DNA from 3 places in the Azovibrio sp. genome. Region 3 is predicted to be linked to each of the others. Evidence: predicted binding sites of a transcription regulator. Region 3 holds the regulator's gene; each other region holds the start of a gene.
What was found. Region 3 encodes HrcA, which represses chaperone genes, less so after heat shock. Its sites were predicted from a motif close to TNTTAGCACTCNNNGNCNNNGAGTGCTAANA; they were not measured.
Positions count from the first base shown of each region.

Region 1: the regulator HrcA is predicted to act here: its motif matches at 3,534-3,564, upstream of rpoH (RNA polymerase sigma factor RpoH).
Region 2: the regulator HrcA is predicted to act here: its motif matches at 3,413-3,443, upstream of WBH99_RS09560 (co-chaperone GroES).

Region 1 is NZ_JBASOH010000120.1:31,675-37,938, reverse strand. Features, by position in the region: gene WBH99_RS11470 (M16 family metallopeptidase) at 1-599, opposite strand, end outside; gene ftsY (signal recognition particle-docking protein FtsY) at 720-1,712, shown strand; gene WBH99_RS11460 (cell division ATP-binding protein FtsE) at 1,709-2,362, shown strand; gene ftsX (permease-like cell division protein FtsX) at 2,359-3,258, shown strand; gene rpoH (RNA polymerase sigma factor RpoH) at 3,594-4,451, shown strand; gene WBH99_RS11445 (pseudouridine synthase) at 4,467-5,186, opposite strand; gene WBH99_RS11440 (FKBP-type peptidyl-prolyl cis-trans isomerase) at 5,330-5,680, opposite strand; gene WBH99_RS11435 (ATP-binding protein) at 5,903-6,264, opposite strand, start outside.
Region 2 is NZ_JBASOH010000109.1:14,880-21,143, forward strand. Features, by position in the region: gene dacB (D-alanyl-D-alanine carboxypeptidase/D-alanyl-D-alanine endopeptidase) at 1-1,127, opposite strand, end outside; gene WBH99_RS09555 (methyl-accepting chemotaxis protein) at 1,124-3,223, opposite strand; gene WBH99_RS09560 (co-chaperone GroES) at 3,516-3,806, shown strand; gene groL (chaperonin GroEL) at 3,853-5,502, shown strand; gene WBH99_RS09570 (peptide chain release factor 3) at 5,736-6,264, shown strand, end outside.
Region 3 is NZ_JBASOH010000134.1:9,782-16,045, reverse strand. Features, by position in the region: gene recN (DNA repair protein RecN) at 1-1,338, opposite strand, end outside; gene WBH99_RS12995 (NAD kinase) at 1,338-2,249, opposite strand; gene hrcA (heat-inducible transcriptional repressor HrcA) at 2,324-3,352, shown strand; gene hemH (ferrochelatase) at 3,355-4,455, shown strand; gene WBH99_RS12980 (VCBS repeat-containing protein) at 4,561-5,610, shown strand; gene WBH99_RS12975 (methyl-accepting chemotaxis protein) at 5,682-6,264, shown strand, end outside.

The DNA of each region.
Region 1 (6,264 bases), on a different contig from region 3:
CACTGGTCGTACCAGGCCCTGGCATCGGCGGCCGTCATGTTTTCCAGATCATTCATCCAGCCGATGATGGGGCGCCGGTAAGGGTGGGCCTGGAGGGCTACCGCATTGGCCTGCTCGAACAGCAGGGCCTGGGGATTGTCCTCGGTGCGCAGCCGCCGCTCCTCCATCACCACCTTGATTTCCTGGGCGAATTCCTTGGGAGCCACGTTCAGGTGGCGCATCCGGTCGGCCTCCAGGGCCATCATGTCCCCCAGCTTTTCCTTGGGAATCTGCTGGAAGTAGGCCGTGTAGTCGCGGCTGGTGAAGGCGTTGTCCTGCCCGCCGGCGGCGGCGACCCGCTTGCTGAACTCGCCCGGCCCCACCCTGGGGGTGCCCTTGAACATCATGTGTTCGAGCAGGTGGGCCACGCCGGAGGTACCATCCACCTCGTCCATGCTGCCTACCCGGTACCAGACCATGTGGGCCACCACCGGGGCGCGGTGGTCTTCCTTGACCACCACCTTCAGGCCGTTCTTCAATGTGGTTTCATAAGGATTGGCAAGGACCGGCAGCGCCAGGACCAGGCCGCTCAAAAGCAGGGCGACTCCGTGTTTTCGCATGGGAAATCAGGGCTTTCTGTTAGAATTTGCGACTCCGGCGGCATCTTAATGGCAAGTCGCCGGGCTGTCAGCCCAAGCGTGACAACTTTCCTACGACACCACCTGAAAAGACAACGTTCCATGTTCGGTTTCCTGAAGAAAAAAGGCGGCGATGCAACGACCGGATCTGCACAGGATGCGGCCACGACCGAACCCCTCGAAAAATCCCTCTCCTGGCGGGAGCGCCTGTTTGGCGGCCTGGCCAAGACCCGGGCCCAGCTGGGCGGCAAGCTCAAGTCCATCTTCTCCCGCGGCAAGGTGGACGAGGAGCTGCTGGAGGAGCTGGAAACCCTGCTGCTCACCAGCGACGTGGGCGTGGAGGCGACCCAGCACCTGCTCGATGCCCTCAAATCCCGCGCCAGGAAGGACGCGCTGGACACGCCGGAAGCAATCCAGGCCGCCCTTTCCGATGCACTGACCGAATTGCTGACGCCCCTGGAGCAGCCCCTGAAGATCGAGGGGCAACAGCCCTACATCATCATGATTGCCGGGGTGAACGGGGCCGGCAAGACCACCTCCATCGGCAAACTGGCGAAGTACTTCCAGAACCAGGGCAAGAGCGTGCTGCTGGCCGCCGGCGACACCTTCCGCGCCGCTGCCCGGGAACAACTGGTGATCTGGGGCGAACGCAACCACGTCACCGTGATCGCCCAGGACGGCGGCGACCCGGCGGCCGTGGTGTTCGATGCCATCAGCGCCGCCCGGGCCCGGGGCATCGACATCGTGCTGGCCGACACCGCCGGCCGCCTGCCCACCCAGCTGCACCTGATGGAAGAAATCGCCAAGGTGCGCCGGGTGATCCAGAAGGCCGACCCGAGCGGCCCGCACGAGGTGCTGCTGGTGCTCGATGCCAACATCGGCCAGAACGCCCTCGCCCAGGTCAAGGCCTTCGACAAGTCCATCCACATCACCGGCCTGGTGCTGACCAAGCTCGACGGCACCGCCAAGGGCGGCGTGATTGCCGCCATCGCCCGCCAGTGCCCGAAGCCGATCCGCTTCATCGGCGTCGGCGAAGGCATCGACGACCTGCGCCCCTTCGTGGCGCGGGACTTCGTGGACGCGATCTTCGCATGATCGTCTGCAGCGGCCTCACCAAGCGCTACCCCGGCGGCTACGAAGCCATCAAGAATCTCGGCTTCGAGATCGCCGGCGGCGACATGGTCTTCATCACCGGCCACTCGGGAGCCGGCAAGACCACCTTGCTGAAGTTGCTCGGCGCCATCGAACGCCCCACCTCCGGCAGCCTGATCGTCAACGGCCAGAACCTGACCGCCCTGCGCAAGGCCGCCCTGCCTTACCTGCGCCGCAACCTGGGCCTGATCTTTCAGGACCAGAAGCTGCTGTTTGACCGCAGCGCCCTGGACAACGTGCTGCTGCCCCTGGAAATCATCGGCCTGCCCCCCAGGGAAGCCCAGCGCCGGGCCCGCGCCGCCCTCGACAAGGTGGGCCTGCTGGAGCGGGAAAAGGCCAACCCCATCGCCCTTTCCGGCGGCGAACAACAGCGCCTCGCCATCGCCCGGGCCGTGGTCAACCGCCCCACCATCTTGCTCGCGGATGAACCCACCACCAACCTGGACCCGGATTCCGCCCGTCAGGTGTTCGATCTGTTTGCGGCCTTCAACCAGGTGCGGGTCACCGTCATCATCGCCACTCACGCCCCCCACGACATATCCGGCCGCAAACCCCGGCTGATCACCCTGGATCACGGCAGGATCGCCCCATGAATACCTGGCTCCGCCAACACCTGGCCGCCTTCCGCCGCGCCCTGCGCCGGCTCTGGGCCGCCCCCCTGAACACCCTGCTGTCGCTGCTGGTGATCGGCATCACCATGACGCTGCCCGCCGCCGGCTACGTCTTCCTGGACAACCTGAAAACCCTGGGCAAGAGCGCCGCCGGGGTGCAGCAGATCAGCATCTTCATGCAGACCGGCGCCAGCGCGGATGTCGTCAAGGGGGTGGAACAGCACCTGGAAGACAAGGTGCCCGGCCAATGGCATTTCGTGCCCCGGGAAACCGCCCTGAACCGCCTCAAATCCACCGAAGGCATGGCCGAGATCGTCGCCAGCCTGCCCCGGAACCCCCTGCCCGACGCCTTCATCGTCGAGCCTCGGGACGCCTCCCCGGAAACCCTGGAAGCCCTGCGGGAAAGCTTTGCCAGCCAGCCCGGCGTCGCCCACGTGCAACTGGATTCGGCCTGGATCAAGCGTTTCGACGCCTTCCTCCGGCTCGGCAAACTGGCCGTCAGCCTGCTCGCCGCCATTTTCGCCGCAGGGCTCACCGCCGTCACCTTCAACACCATCCGCCTGCAAGTGCTGGCCCAGGCCGACGAAATCCAGGTAGCCCGGCTGATCGGCGCCACCGACGCCTTCATCCGCCGCCCCTTCTACTATTCCGGAGCCCTCCAGGGCGCCCTCGGGGGGCTTGCCGCCGGTCTCATCATCAGCCTCGGCATCCGGGCTCTGGCCACGCCCGTCGCCGAACTGGCCAGCCTTTACGGCAGCGCCTTCGCGCTCCAGGGCCTCTCCCCCCAGTTCTTCGCCCTGCTCGCCGGCATCGGCGCCGGCCTCGGCTGGCTGGGCGCCCAGCTTTCAGTGAGCATGGCCCTGCACCAGATGGAGTGAGCCCCAGCCCGGCGCCTGCCGACGCCGTAAAAGCCGGCGGCGGATTTGCCCTGCTTCAGGGCTTGCTTTGCGACCCAGTTGCCGGATAATCGCTCAGGCCCTGCGGTTGCCGCGTAACGCTCCGATTGCTTGCTTTCCCGATGCCTTTCCCGATGGCTTTCCCGATGCCTTTCACATTCGGGCGCCAAGTTCCTTGCAAAAAGATAGAATCCGGCCAGAGGTGAAGCGGCTTTGATCGATTTCGAACCTCCGGATCGCAACGAACCTTTTCTCCCTTTTAGCACTCTCATGAAACGAGTGCTAAAATAATCCGTCATCAAGGAGGAAACCGAACCATGACCCAAGCCCTGGCTTTTTCCATTCCCTCGACAGTCGGCAGCATCGAGACCTACATTCAGGCCGCGAACCGGGTGCCCATGCTGTCAGAAGCAGAAGAAATCCAGCTTGCCCGTCGCTTTCATGAGGAACAAGATCTGGAGGCGGCCCGGCAACTGGTACTTTCCCATTTGCGTCTGGTGATTTCCATTGCCCGGGGTTATCTCGGCTATGGGCTGCCGCACGCGGACCTGATCCAGGAAGGCAATGTGGGCCTGATGAAGGCCGTCAAGCGTTTCGACCCGGACCGCGGCGTGCGCCTGGTGTCCTTTGCCATTCACTGGATCAAGGCCGAAATCCACGAATACATCCTGAAGAACTGGCGCATGGTGAAGGTGGCCACCACCAAGGCCCAGCGCAAGCTGTTCTTCAACCTGCGCAGTCTCAAGAACGGTTACGAAGGTGGCCACAGCCTTTCCCCCGGGCAGACCGCCGAGATTGCCGCGAAACTGGGCGTCAAGGTCGAGGAAGTCGGGGAGATGGAAACCCGCATGACCGGGCGCGACATGGCCCTGGAAAACAGCGCCGATGATGACGAGGATGCCTACGCCCCGATCGACTACCTGACGGACAGCCACTACGAACCCACCCAGGTGATCGAAGCTCGGGAATATGCCCGCCTGCAGGACGAAGGACTGCGCAGCGCCCTCGATGGCCTGGACCCCCGCAGCCGCCGCATCATCGAAGCCCGTTGGCTGGCCGGGGACGAGAGCGCCACCCTGCATGACCTGGCGGACGAGTTCCAGGTTTCTGCCGAGCGCATCCGCCAGATCGAGGTGAAGGCCCTGCAGAAGATGCGCGGCCTGCTGACGGCCTGAGCCGCTTTTCCGGCCTCAGAAGCTTTCACCCTCGCGCAGGTAACGCCAGCGGCCCGCAGGCAGGTCGCCCAGGCGCACCCGGCCCAGGCGCACCCGCTTCAGGCCCACCACGCGCAGCCCCACCTGTTCGCACATGCGGCGGATCTGGCGCTTCTTGCCTTCGCGCAGCACGAAGCGGAGCTGATCCTCGTTCTGCCACTCCACCTTCGCGGGCCGCAAGGGTTTGCCATCCAGGGAAAGCCCGTGGCGCAGCAGTTCCAGCCCCCCGGGGATCAACTGCCCCTCCACCCGCACCAGGTATTCCTTCTCCACCCCGGAATCCTCGCCGATCAACTGACGGGCAATGCGGCCATCCTGAGTCATGACCAGCAGGCCGGTGGAATCGATGTCCAGCCGGCCGGCGGGGGCCAGGCCGCGCAGCTGCCGGGGGTCGAACTCCGGATCGCCCTCCTCGCGCCACTGGTTTTCCTTGCGGATCAGCACCACTGCCGGCTCATAGCCGGGTTCCGGCTGACCGGAAACGAAGCCCACCGGCTTGTTGAGCAAAATGGTGACGAGGCGGGCCTGGCTCTTCCTGGCTTCGGCCCCCAGGGTGACCACGGCATCAGGCGCCGCCCGGGTTCCCAGTTCGGTGACCCGCACCCCATCGACGAATACCAGACCGCGTTCGATGTAGGCGTCGGCTTCGCGGCGGGAACAGAGGCCCTGCTCGGCCAGCAGTTTGGAAACGCGCACCCCGGTTGGCGCCTCGCCGCTGGCAGCGGCAACCGGTTTTGGCGCTGCCAGCGGCCGAGGCGCAGGGGAGGCCGGCCGGGACCGGGAACCGGCATCGCAGCCCGGCCCCTCTACCCGGACCCGTTTGGGTTTGTGCGCTTCGCTCACTGAATTTCCAGCAGTTCCACTTCAAACACCAGGGTGGCATTGGGAGGAATCACGCCACCGGCCCCCATGCGGCCGTAGCCCATTTCGGGAGGAATGGTCAGCTTGCGCAGACCGCCCACCTTCATGCCCTGCACGCCCACGTCCCAGCCCTGAATGACCCGGCGCCCCCCGAGAGGAAAGGCAAAGGGTTCGCCGCGGTCGAGGCTGGAGTCGAACTTGCTGCCATCGGTGAGCCAGCCCGTGTAATGCACCCAAACATGCTGGCCGGCAGTGGCCTCGGCACCTTCGCCCACGCGCAGGTCTTCAATGATCAGTTCCTTGGTATCGGCCATGTGCGGCTTCTCCATGTGCGGCTCCTTTGTGATTCGAGGATGGGTCGCCGAGCGACAAAGCCGGAAGTTTAACGGACAGGCCCCAGGGCTGGCAGTAGAAACGGCAATTGATTTTTTCTCAATCGCCCGTTTTGCCCTTCCCGCGCTGCTCTCGGGAAGCTCACCGCGCCGTGCTGACGTCAGTATCGGCTCGACATCCCGCTGCGCACCGCCCTCCGCCCCTCCGCCCCTCCGCCCTCATCCTTCAGCGGCGGACACGGCTTGTTCCGCAGGGTCGTGAGAGGGAGGATTGCCGCGCGGCAGGGAGAAGATGAAGCGCGCGCCGCCCTCGGGCCCATTCTCGGCGCGAATCCTGCCGCCATGGGCTTCGACGATGGCCTGGCAGATCGCCAGCCCGAGGCCCACTCCGGGCGTTGCGCTCTCCTTCTGGCCACGCTCGAACTTCTTGAAGATGTCTTCCTCTTTTCCCTTGGGCAGGCCGGGACCATTGTCGGCAACCCAGATATCGACGTTGGGTCCATTCACTTTTGCGCCGATTTCGATGCGGCAGCCCTTCGGGGTGTACTTCCCGGCGTTTTCAAGCAGATTGAAAAGCACGC
Region 2 (6,264 bases), on a different contig from region 3:
CAGGCCGCCAGCAGCAGACGGTTGAGATGGGCGGCGCTGATTTGCTCCACCCGGGAGAGTCCCGAGCCGTTTTCGAGCACCAGCTCCGGGAATTCCAGTCCTTTGGCGGCGAGCCAGCGGTTCAGGCGCTCCCGGGCCCGGGCCACGGTGGATGGCTGCCCCTCGCCGCTGCCCAGCGTAAGAAAGAGCTGGCGGGCCATGACGTTGTTGCTCCACTTGTTTATGTCCCGGACCACCTCGCTCAGGGGCGGGGATTCCTGACTGGCCAGCAGGCGTGCCTGGGGCGGCGTGCGGCCGCTGCGTACCCGGCCTTGAATGCTTCCCCCCAGTTCCTGCCACAGGGCACGGAACAGACCTTCCGCATGAGGCTCGGCGGCGAGGGGGGAGAGATACAGGCTGCGCTCACCGCAGCTCACCGGGTAGGGGCCGCTGATCTCCAGCCGCCCGGGGCTTTGGCGCATCTCCAGGCGGTCGCGCCAGCCGTCACAAGGACCCGTGGCCGGGGTCAGGCGGCCTTCCACTTGCAGGCCAGCGCTGGGGGTTTCGCTCCAGAACCGTACCTGCTCCCCTTCGGGCTTCAGGGTGAAGCGCAAGGCCCGGTAATCCAGCAGCAGGCCATCCGGCCCGACGTTGTAGGCGCGCAAGGGCTTATTGTCGAAGGCGGCCGGGTCGAAGGGGGGAAGCTCGAAAACGGAGCGGTCCAGGACCAGGTCCCCGTCGATATGGCGGATGCCACGCACCCGTAGCTGACGCAGCAGGGCCGTGAAATTTTCCAGGGTCAACTTGGGGTCGCCGCTGCCCTTCAGGTAGAGGTGGCCGCTCAGCCGGCCCTCGGCGTCGGGTTCGGCGGTTGCCCAGGCGCCGGTCTGCCAGGTGGCGGCGGGGCCGAGGATTTCCAGGGCCGCGTAGGTGGTCACGAGCTTCATCACCGAAGCTGGATTCATGGCCTTCTGGGCATTGTGGGCGAGCAGGGGGCGGGGCGCGTCCAGGGGCTGGACCACCACCGCCACGGCCGTGGTGGGAATGTGGGCGGCCGCCAGGGCCTGGGTGACGCTGGCCGGCAGGGCCTGGGCCAGCAGGGAACCGGCCCAGAGCAGCAGGGCGGCCCCGGTCAGGGATCGGATCATCGGTGTCGGTAGAGCTGGAACTGGGCGACTACGTCATCTAGCTGGTGGGCGGTCTGCAACAGCTCATCCGCCGCGATCTTGGCTTGCCGGGCGGAATCGGTGTTCTGCTCGATCAGGTCGGTGATGTGCTCCATATTGCTGGCGACTTCCTGGCTGGCGATGTTTTGCTGCTGGGCGGCCTCGGAAATCTGCTGGGCCATGCTGGAGACCTGCTGGCTGGAACCGGTGATGCCCTCCAGGCCGGAGAGGCTCTCATGCAGCATGCCGATTCCAGTGCCGACCTCCTGGGCCGCCTGCTCCATGCTGGCGACGGCAGTCTGGGCCACCGACTGGATTTCGCTGACCATGGTGGCAATGTCGGTGGTGGAGCTGGCGGTGCGCTCGGCCAGCTTCTTCACCTCGTCGGCCACCACGGCGAAGCCCCGGCCCTGTTCCCCGGCCCGGGCGGCCTCGATGGCAGCGTTGAGGGCGAGGAGGTTGGTCTGGCTGGCGATTTCCTGGATCACCCGGGTGATGTCGCCGATCTTCTGGATGGCGTGGGAGAGCTGGTTGATGATGTGGCTGGAAGCCTGGACCGATTCGACCACCTTGCCGGTGGCGGTCATGCTCTGGCCGATCTTGTCATTGCTTTTCAGTACCAGGTCCTGGGAATTGCGGGCGGCGCTGGCGGTTTCTCCCGCATTGCTGGCCACTTCGGCCACGGACTGGCTGAATTCCTCGGTGGCGGCGGCGACGCTCTGGACGGCGTCCTGCTGTTGCAGCGACTGTTCGGCGACCTGGCTCATGTGGCGTTCCAGCAGCTGGCTCTTGCTGTCAATGGCCCGGGAAGCCGTGCGGACTTCATCCAGCATGGCCTGCAGGTGTGCTTGCATGACCCCCAGGTTGCAGAGCAGGATGCCGGTTTCGTCGCGGCCCGAGACGTCGATATTTTCCGTCAGCTTGCCTTCGGCAATGCTTTCGAAGTGGCTCAGGGCCTTGCGGATGGGCGTGACGATGGCCTGGATCAGCAGGTGGCCACCGAGGACGGCGATCAGCAGGGCCGCCAGGGTGCCGCCGATCGCCAGTTGCAGCACCAGTTCATAGCGTTTTTCCGCCTGGGTGTGGCGCTGGGCGGCGGCCTGGGCCAGGCGGTCGATCAGGGCGTTGCCGTCTTGCTGCATCCGGGTGTAGAGCGGGTTGATGTTGAGCAGCAGGACTTCATTGGCCTTCAGGTAATCCCCTTGTTGCAGCAGCTCGCGGGCCGGGTTTATCCCCTCCCGGGAAAAACGCTGCCGCGCTTCCCCGAACTTGTCGAGCAAGGCTTTTTGCTCAGGACTCATGGGGAGGGCCTTGACCTCCTCCAGCAGGGAATTGATTTCCTGGCGGTTCTTCAGGGTGTTGTCGATGTGCAGGGCCAGGGGATGGTCATGGAGCCGGGCATTCGGGTTGCCGGGGTCATGCTGCAGGCCGAGCATGAGCTGGGAGCGGTTGTCGCTCAGCAAGAACATGATGCGGTTGATCTTGTTGGAAGGGGCGAGCTCGTTCTGGTAGAGGGACTGCAATTCCCGGTTGGCTACGGCAATGCCTTTGACTCCCATGATGCCGCCCAGGATCAGCATCAGCATCAGGCCGAGCAGCATGGTCCACAGGCGGGTCTTGAGGGTCAGCTTGCCGAACCAGCCGCCCCGGGCGGAACTGAACTTGGCCTTGCTTTGCCGCAACTGGGCATAAGTGGCCTCGGCGGTTTTCACCTGCTGGGCATTGGCGGGTGTGCGCACCGACATGTAGCCGGTGATCTGGCCGTTTTTCTTGACCGGCACCACGAAGGCCTCCACCCAGTAGTGGTCACCGTTCTTGCAGCGGTTCTTGACCAGTCCCCGCCAGGGCACGCCCGACTTGACCGTGTTCCACAGGTCTTCAAAGGCCTGGGCGGGCATGTCCGGGTGGCGCACGATGTTGTGGCTCTGGCCGATCAATTCGGCCCGGGAAAAACCACTGATCTGCTCAAAGGCGTCATTCGCATATGTGATGACGCCTTTGAGATCGGTTCGGGAAATCAGGTAAGCATCGGCAGGAAAAGCGACTTCACGTTGGGTGACCGGCTGATTGTTCTTCATTTTATGGGGCGGGCGTCTCTGGTTAAGAATATCGGCGGAAAGTCATATGGCGTCCAACTGAAAGAGAATGAAGATTAAGCCGTGATTCGTCAATAGGATCATGTGCTCATGACGGTGCCAGATCATCCGGCGCCGCCGGCAAAAAAATCTTCTGCAGCAGCTCTTGAAATGAGAGGAGGGCGACCCTATTATTAGCACTCGCCGGCGAAGAGTGCTAACGGCCTCCCGCCATCCGGGGTCTGCCCCGCCAATTTCCTGTTGTCACTGTTTTTTTGAAAGAGGAGTCTGCTCCATGAAAATCCGTCCTTTGCACGACCGTGTGATCATCAAGCGCGTTGAAGCCGAGCGCACCACTGCCTCTGGCATCGTCATCCCTGATTCCGCCGGCGAAAAGCCCGATCAAGGTGAAGTCCTGGCCGTGGGGCCCGGCAAGCGTGACGACAATGGCAAGTACCTTGCGGTTGATCTGAAGGTGGGCGACAAGGTGCTGTTCGGCAAGTACGCCGGTCAGACCGTCAAGGTCGACGGCCAGGAAGTCCTGGTCATGCGTGAAGAAGACGTCATGGGCGTGCTGGAAGCCTGAGCGCTTTTCCCTCGACCCATCCCATAGTTAGAAATAGGAGATTCAAATGGCTGCTAAAGAAGTCAAATTCGGCGATTCCGCCCGTTCCCGCATGGTTGAAGGCATCAATATCCTGGCCGATGCCGTCAAGGTAACCCTGGGCCCCAAGGGCCGTAACGTGGTGCTGGAGCGTTCCTTCGGCGCCCCCACCGTGACCAAGGACGGCGTTTCCGTCGCCAAGGAAATCGAACTGAAGGACAAGTTCGCCAACATGGGCGCCCAGATGGTCAAGGAAGTTGCTTCCAAGACCTCCGACATCGCCGGTGACGGCACCACCACTGCCACCGTGCTGGCCCAGGCCATCGTCCGCGAAGGCATGAAGTATGTGGCCGCCGGCATGAACCCGATGGATCTGAAGCGCGGCATCGACAAGGCCGTCGCCGCCACCATCGAAGAACTGAAGAAGATTTCCAAGCCCTGCACCACCAACAAGGAAATCGCCCAGGTCGGTTCGATCTCCGCCAACTCTGATTCTTCCATCGGCGACATCATCGCCCAGGCCATGGAAAAGGTCGGCAAGGAAGGCGTCATCACCGTTGAAGACGGCAAGTCCCTGGACAACGAACTGGACGTGGTGGAAGGCATGCAGTTCGACCGCGGCTACCTGTCTCCCTACTTCATCAACAACGGCGACCGTCAGCAGGCCCTGCTGGAAAACCCCTTCGTGCTGCTGTTCGACAAGAAGATCTCCAGCATCCGTGACCTGCTGCCCGTGCTGGAACAGGTTGCCAAGGCCTCCCGCCCGCTGCTCATCATCGCAGAAGACGTAGAAGGCGAAGCCCTGGCTACCCTGGTGGTGAACAACATTCGCGGCATCCTGAAGACCGTGGCCGTCAAGGCTCCCGGCTTCGGTGACCGGCGCAAGGCCATGCTCGAAGACATCGCCATCCTGACCGGCGGCACCGTGATCTCCGAAGAGACCGGTCTGACCCTGGAAAAGGCTACCCTGAAGGATCTGGGCCAGGCCAAGCGCATCGAAGTGGCCAAGGAAAACACCACCATCATCGACGGCGCCGGCGATGCTGCTGCCATCGAAGCTCGTGTCAAGCAGATCCGTGTCCAGATCGAAGAAGCCACCAGCGACTACGACCGCGAAAAGCTGCAGGAACGTGTCGCCAAGCTGGCCGGCGGTGTGGCCGTGATCAAGGTGGGCGCTGCCACCGAAGTCGAAATGAAGGAAAAGAAGGCCCGCGTCGAGGACGCCCTGCATGCCACCCGCGCTGCCGTTGAAGAAGGCATCGTTCCCGGCGGCGGCGTGGCCCTGCTGCGTGCCCGTGCCAACATCTCCGGCCTCAAGGGCGACAACCATGACCAGGACTGCGGGATCAAGATCGTGCTGCGTGCCCTGGAACAGCCCCTGCGTGAAATCGTGGCCAATTCCGGTGACGAGCCTTCCGTGGTGGTGAACGAAGTGGTCAAGAATGCCGGCAATTACGGCTTCAACGCTGCCAACGGCATCTACGGTGACATGGTGGAAATGGGCGTGCTGGACCCCACCAAGGTGACCCGTTCCGCCCTGCAGAACGCTGCCTCCGTGGCCGGTCTGATGCTGACCACCGACTGCATGGTGGCCGAGCTGGTCGAAGACAAGCCGGCCGGCGGCATGCCCGACATGGGCGGCATGGGAGGTATGGGCGGCATGGGCATGGGAATGTAATCCCGGCTCCTGGCCGTTCCAAAAGGGGCCTGTGCCGACCTTGCCGGTCGGTGCGGCACCCCGGCCCCGACAATGCCCGTCATCCGCAAGATGACGGGCATTGTCATGTGGGGAGCCGGTTGGCGCTTGCCCCGCAGCGCGTATTGGGCTTGCCCGGGGACGTCCGGCTCCGTATCATTCCGCGTTTTGTTGCAACGCATCAGGCACTTGGCCTGCTGCTCTCAGGAGCTTTCGTGTCCCCCATTGCCCAGGAAGTGGCCCGCCGCCGCACCTTCGCCATCATCTCCCACCCGGACGCGGGTAAAACCACGCTGACCGAAAAGCTGCTCTTGTTTGCCGGCGCGATCCAGATCGCCGGCAGCGTCAAGGCCCGAAAGGCGAGCCGCCACGCCACCTCGGATTGGATGGAAATCGAAAAGCAGCGCGGCATTTCCGTGGCCTCCTCGGTGATGCAGATGGAGTACCGGGACTGCGTCATCAATCTGCTCGACACGCCGGGCCACCAGGATTTTTCCGAAGACACCTACCGGGTGCTCACCGCCGTGGACGCGGCCCTGATGGTGATCGACGCCGCCAACGGGGTGGAAGCCCAGACCTTGCGCCTGATCGAAGTCTGCCGGGCGCGCAACACCCCCATCCTCACCTTCATCAACAAGCTCGACCGGGAAGTGCGCGAGCCCCTCGACCTGCTCGACGAAATCGAGGCCACCCTGGGCATGCCCTGCGCGCCCCTGGCCTGGCCCATCGGCCAGGGCAAGCGCT
Region 3 (6,264 bases):
TCTGGAAGTGACCACCTGGAGCGCCAGACTGATGCGGGACAGTTCGCCGCCGGATGCCACCTTGGCCAGGGGTCGGGCATCGCTGGCCGCCAGCCCGCCGACCCGGAACTCGACGGACTCCAGGCCGTGGGCCGAGCCTTCCTCCAGGTCCAGCAGCCCGGCTTCGAAATGCCCCGAACCCAGGGCCAGATCCCGCATCTGCTCGCTCACCGCCCGGGACAGGGACGCAGCTACCTGCCGGCGGCCCGCGGAAAGACGCCGGGCGAGGCTCAGGAAGTTTTCCCGAGCCACCCCGGACCTAGCCTCCAGGGCATCCACATCGGCAACCGCCTGCAGTTTCTCCAGCCGCTCCCGCCACTCCTCCAGGAGCACGGGCAAATCTTCCGGCGCCACCCGGTGCTTGCGGGCCAGCCCCAGCACCGCCTCCATGCGCTGCTCCACCTCCGCCAGCCGGGCCGGGTCCAGGTCCACCCGGTCGGAATAGCGGCGCAAGGCCGTCACGGCTTCTGAAAGCTCGGCCTGCACCGACTGCAATAGGGCCGCCGTCTCGTTCAATTCCGGGTCTAGCTGCGCCATATCCTGGAGGCGGTCCACCACCCCGGCGACCAGGGACTCGCAAGCCCCCTCGCCATCCGCCAGGGCGGCCAGCACGTACTGAGCCCCTTCCATCAGGCCGGCCCCATGGGCCAGCAGACGCTGTTCGACTTCCAGTTCCCCCCATTCCCGGGCGGTGAAACCCAGTTGCTCAAGTTCCTGAATCTGCCACAGCAGCATCTCACGCTCCCGGCTGCTGGCCTCGCTGCCGGCCCGGGCCGCTTCAAGCAGCCCCTGCAACTGGCGCCACTCCTTCCAGGCCTGGCTCACCTGCCGTCCCAGATCGAGCAGCCCCCCATGGGCATCCAGCAAAGCGCGCTGCGCATCGGCCCGCAACAGGGACTGGTGGGCATGCTGGCCATGGATGTCCACGAGGAACTCCCCTACTTCCCGCAATTGCTGCACAGTACAGGGGCTGCCATTGATATAGGCACGGGAGCGCCCGCCGGCGTCCACCACCCGGCGCAGGATCAGTTCATCCCCGGACTCCAGGTCCTGGGCGGCCAACCAGGCCCGCACCTCTTCCTGGGCGGCGACATCGAACGTGGCGGAGACCTCGGCCTTTTCCTTGCCGGAACGGACGACCCCGGGATCGGCCCGTTCGCCCAGCGTCAGGGCCAGGGCGTCGATAAGGATGGACTTGCCGGCTCCGGTCTCCCCGGTCAGCGCTCCAAAGCCCTGGGAAAAATCCAGTTCCAGGCGATCGACAATGACGAAATCACGAACGGCAAGATGGACGAGCATCAATGTCCCCTGGGCCGCTCGCTCCACTGGAGCTTCTGGCGCAGCATGGCGAAATAGCTGTATCCGGGGGGATGCAGGAAACAGATGGAGTAATCAGAGCGGCGCAGGCGGATTGCGTCGCCCCGTTGCAGATTGAGGGTGAGCTGGCCATCGAAGTGCACCCGGGGATCGTCCGCATGGTTGATGATGAGTTCAATCTCCACCCGGTCATCCACGATTACCGGCCTGTTGGTGAGTGCATGGGGACACAGGGGAACCAGGGCGATGCCGGTCAGGGTGGGATGCAGGATCGGCCCGTTGGCCGACAGGGAATAGGCAGTGGACCCGGTTGGCGTGGAAAAGATCAGGCCGTCGGAACGCAGGTTGTAGATGAATTCGCCGTTGATGAACAGCTCGCACTCGATCATCCGGCCGATGGCGCCCTTGTCCACCACGATGTCGTTCAAGGCCATGTTGGTGGCGATTTCCTTGCCGCCCCGCACCACCTCCGCATCCAGCAACATGCGCGCTTCGGGCTGGAAGCGCCCATCGAGCAGGTCCTCCATGCAGCTCAGCATGTCACATCGGGCGATGTCGGTCATGAATCCCAGCCGCCCCTGATTCACCCCCACCAGGGGCACCTTGTAGCGGGCCAGGCGGCGGGCGGCATTGAGCATGGTGCCATCCCCGCCCAGCACGATGGCCACATCGGCATGGGCGCCAATGTCATTGAAGCCGCAGATCACCCAGCGATTCAAGGCGGCTTCCCGGTTCATGTTCTCGGCCGTTTCCCGCTCGATGAACACCACGACGCCCCGCTCGTGCAGGAACTCGGCCAGCTCGATCAGGGCATCGCCCATCTCGCGGCTCTGATATTTGCCGACCAGGGCGATGGTGCGCGGTGAATGCAGGGAATGAAAGGGGAAATTCATGGAAACGGATTTAAGCATAAAACCCGCTGCAACGGCGCACTCCCGCCGCCCTGCTTTTTTCGTACAATCGCGCCATGCTTGATGATCGCTCCCGCTCCCTGCTAAAAACGCTGATTGAGCATTACATTGCCGAGGGCGCCCCCGTGGGCTCGCGGGCCCTGTCAAAATTTTCGAGCCTCGAACTCTCTCCTGCCACCATCCGCAATGTGATGGCGGACCTCGAAGAGGCTGGCTTTGTATCCAGCCCCCACACCTCGGCCGGGCGGGTACCGACTCCCCGGGGCTATCGCCTGTTCGTGGACAACCTGCTCACGGTGCGCCCCCTGGAACAGCGGCAGATCATGGAAATCGGCGAATCCCTGCGCCCCGACCGGCCTCAGCAACTGATTGCCAATGCCTCCCAGCTGCTCTCGCAGCTCACCCACTTTGCCGGCGTGGTAGCCACACCCCGGCGCAGTTCCCCGAGAATCCGGCAGATCGAGTTTCTCAGCCTTTCGGAAAAACGCATCCTGCTGATTCTCGTCACCTCCGACGGGGACGTGCAAAACCGCATCCTGTTTACCGAGCAGGCCTACAACTCGTCGGAACTGGTGGAAGCCGCCAATTACCTGAACCAGAATTTTGCCGGTCTGGACTTCGAGCAGATCCGTCACCGGATTCGTGACGAGTTGAAGCAACTGCATCAGGACATGCAGGAATTGATGCAAGCCGCCCTGACCGCCAGCGACGAAGCCCTCTCCGCCGATCCCCAGGCCTGCGTGATTACGGGCGAGCGCAATCTGCTGGACGTAGACGATCTTTCCTCCAACATGAAGCGGCTGCGGGAACTGTTCGACCTGTTCGAGCACCGCTCCGGCCTCATGGGGCTGCTGGAACACTCCCACAAGGCCGAAGGCATCCAGATCTTCATCGGCGGCGAATCCGGCCTCGCCCCTCTGGACGAATGCAGCGTCATCACCGCCCCCTATGAAGTAGACGGCCAGGTGGTGGGCTCCCTGGGCGTCATCGGCCCCACCCGCATGCCCTACGAACGGGTCATCCCGATTGTGGATATCACTGCCAAACTCCTCTCCAGTGCCCTGAGCAGCCAAATCGGAAAATGAACATGAGCAGATTCCTGCCCGAACCCCCGCATCACCACGACCAGCCGCCCGCCATCGGCATCCTGCTCATCAACCTGGGTACCCCGGAAGCCCCCACCCCCCGTTCGGTCAGGACCTACCTGAAGCAGTTCCTCTCCGACCCGCGGGTGGTGGAAATCCCCCGGCTGCTCTGGTGGCCCGTCTTGAATGGCATCATCCTCAACACCCGCCCGAAAAAATCTGCCGCCAAATACGCAACCGTCTGGACCAGGCAGGGCTCCCCGCTGCGCACCCACACCGAACAGCAGGCCCGCTTGCTGCAGGGCTATCTGGGCGAACGGGGTATCCAGGCCCAGGTAGCCTGGGCCATGCGCTACGGCGCCCCGGATGTGGAACGGACACTCGGCAAGATGAAAGCCGGGAATGTGCAACGCATTCTGGTGCTGCCCATGTACCCCCAGTATGCCGCCAGCACCACCGCCACCGCCCTGGACATGGTGTTTGACTGGTTCCAGAAAACACGCAACCAGCCGGAACTGCGCACCATCCGCAACTTCCATGACCACCCGGGCTATCTCGGCGCCCTGGAGGACAGTGTGCGCCAGCACTGGCGCGCCCATGGCCGGCCCGACGACGGCACCCGCCTGCTCATCAGCTTCCACGGCCTGCCCCGGCGCAGCCTGGACCTGGGCGATCCTTATTACTGCGAGTGCCAGAAAACCGGACGCCTGCTGGCCGAACGCCTGAACCTGTCCCGTGAGCAATACCAGATCTCTTTCCAGTCCCGCTTCGGCAAGGCCGAATGGCTGCAGCCCTACACCGCGCCAACCCTGGCCGAGTGGGGACACCAGGGAGTCCGCCGGGTGGACGTGATCTGCCCCGGCTTCGTGGCCGACTGCCTGGAGACCCTGGAAGAAATCGCCAGGGAAGGCCAGCAGGACTTTCTCGCCGCCGGCGGCAAGGAATACCACTACATCCCCGCGCTCAACGCAAAACCGGCCTGGATTCACGCCCTCACCGACTTGGTGGAAAGCCACCTGGCCGGCTGGCCCCTCTCCCCGCCTCCCGCCGTCGAGCGGGTGGAAACCGCCAACCGGGCCCGCGCCCTGGGGGCTTCCAGCTAAGCCTTCAATCAGATCGCCCCCACGATCCTGCGTGGCAGCTCCTCAAGTCTTTTTTAACCAGGCCGTTAAAGACTCATGGAGTTATCACCTTTGGAGGATGCTGCCATGAAAATCGCCAGCGCCAATCTGCAGATGGCATCCAGCCACATGGCCACTCAGGAACACCAGGTTCAGGAGTCCGTCAAGATGTGGGTGGGGCCTCGCCGCCCCGGTTTTGCAGGGGAACCACAAAATCCGCCCCGGGCCGCCCTGCCCCCGGTAGTCATCTCACCTGCCGCCAGACAGGCACAACAACTGGAAAGCGAGACAGCCAACGCTGTCCAGAGCCAGGAAAGTGAAGTGGAGAATGACCCCAAGCTCGTCCTGATCCGTTCCGTCATTGAAATGCTGACGGGCCGCAAAGTACGCCTGTTCAACCCGGAAGAGTTGCAGGTGGAAGGAGAAGAAACCGCACAGGCCAATCCGGAAAATGCCAACCGCCCTGCAGGGTTTGGGGTGGAATACGAGCGCCATGAATCCTATTCAGAAACAGAAAGCACCACTTTCGCAGCCCGGGGCCTGATCAAAACCGGGGATGGACGAGAAATCGCCTTTCAGCTGGAAATGACCATGTCCCGCAGTTACGCCGAAACAAGCGATATCAGCCTGCGCCTGGGCGATGCCGTCGTGAAAGATCCTCTGGTCCTCAATTTCAGCGGCCAGGCCGCCCAGCTCACCGACACCCGCTTTGAATTTGACCTGGATGCGGATGGCCAGAAGGATTCCATCAATTTTGTGAAGTCAGGCAGCGGCTTCCTGGTGTTCGACCGCAATGGCGACGGGGCCATCAACAATGGCCGGGAAATGTTCGGCGCCCTGACCGGAGACGGTTTCAAGGAACTCGCTGCCCTGGATGACGACCGCAATGGCTGGATCGACGAGAACGACAGCGCCTATCGGGATTTGCAAGTCTGGCGCAAGAACAGCCAGGGGCAGGACGATCTGAGCACCTTGCAGGAAGCCAATGTCGGCGCCATCAGCCTGGCCCGGGTTGCCACTCCCTTTGCCGTCAAGGACACAAACAACCAACTTCAGGGCCAAATCCAAAATACCGGGATATTTTTGCAAGAAACAGGTGAGGCTGGCACAATACAGAAGATAGACTTGGCAGTCTGAAAATCAGCTGGTCCTGCATGGTTCTCCTGGCGGAGCAAGCTGCAATCGATATCCGTGGGAGACGAGGACACATGATGAAACGGATCAGTGACTGGAAGATCTGGATTCGCCTGACCGCCGCCATCTGGCTGGTGCTGGTCATCGCCTGGGCGGGGCTGATCACCTGGGAAAGCAGGGAAAACCGCAGCACCGCCATCCATCAAGCCTCGGATTTCGCCCAGAGCATTCACGAGATGACCATGGCCGGCCTCACCGGCATGATGATCACCGGCACGGTCGGCCAGCGGGAAGTCTTTCTCGACCAGATCAAGCAGCTCTCCATCATCAAGGATCTGCACGTGGCGCGCAGCGAGGCCGTCGTCAAACTCTTCGGCCCCGACACCAAGTCCACCCGGGCCCTGGACCCCGTCGAAGCGCAGGTGCTGGCCACGGGCAAGCCCTACGTGGCGGTGGAAAGCCTGGACGGCCACCACGCCCTGCGCGTCATCAACCCCACCGCCGCCAGCCACAACTACCTCGGCAAGGACTGCATCGCCTGCCATCAGGTTCCCGAAGGCACCCCCCTCGGCATCGTGAGCATGAGGATCTCTCTGGATTCCGTCGAAACCGCCGTCTCGGCCATGCGCCTCAAGATGGCAGGCGCCGCCTTCCTGG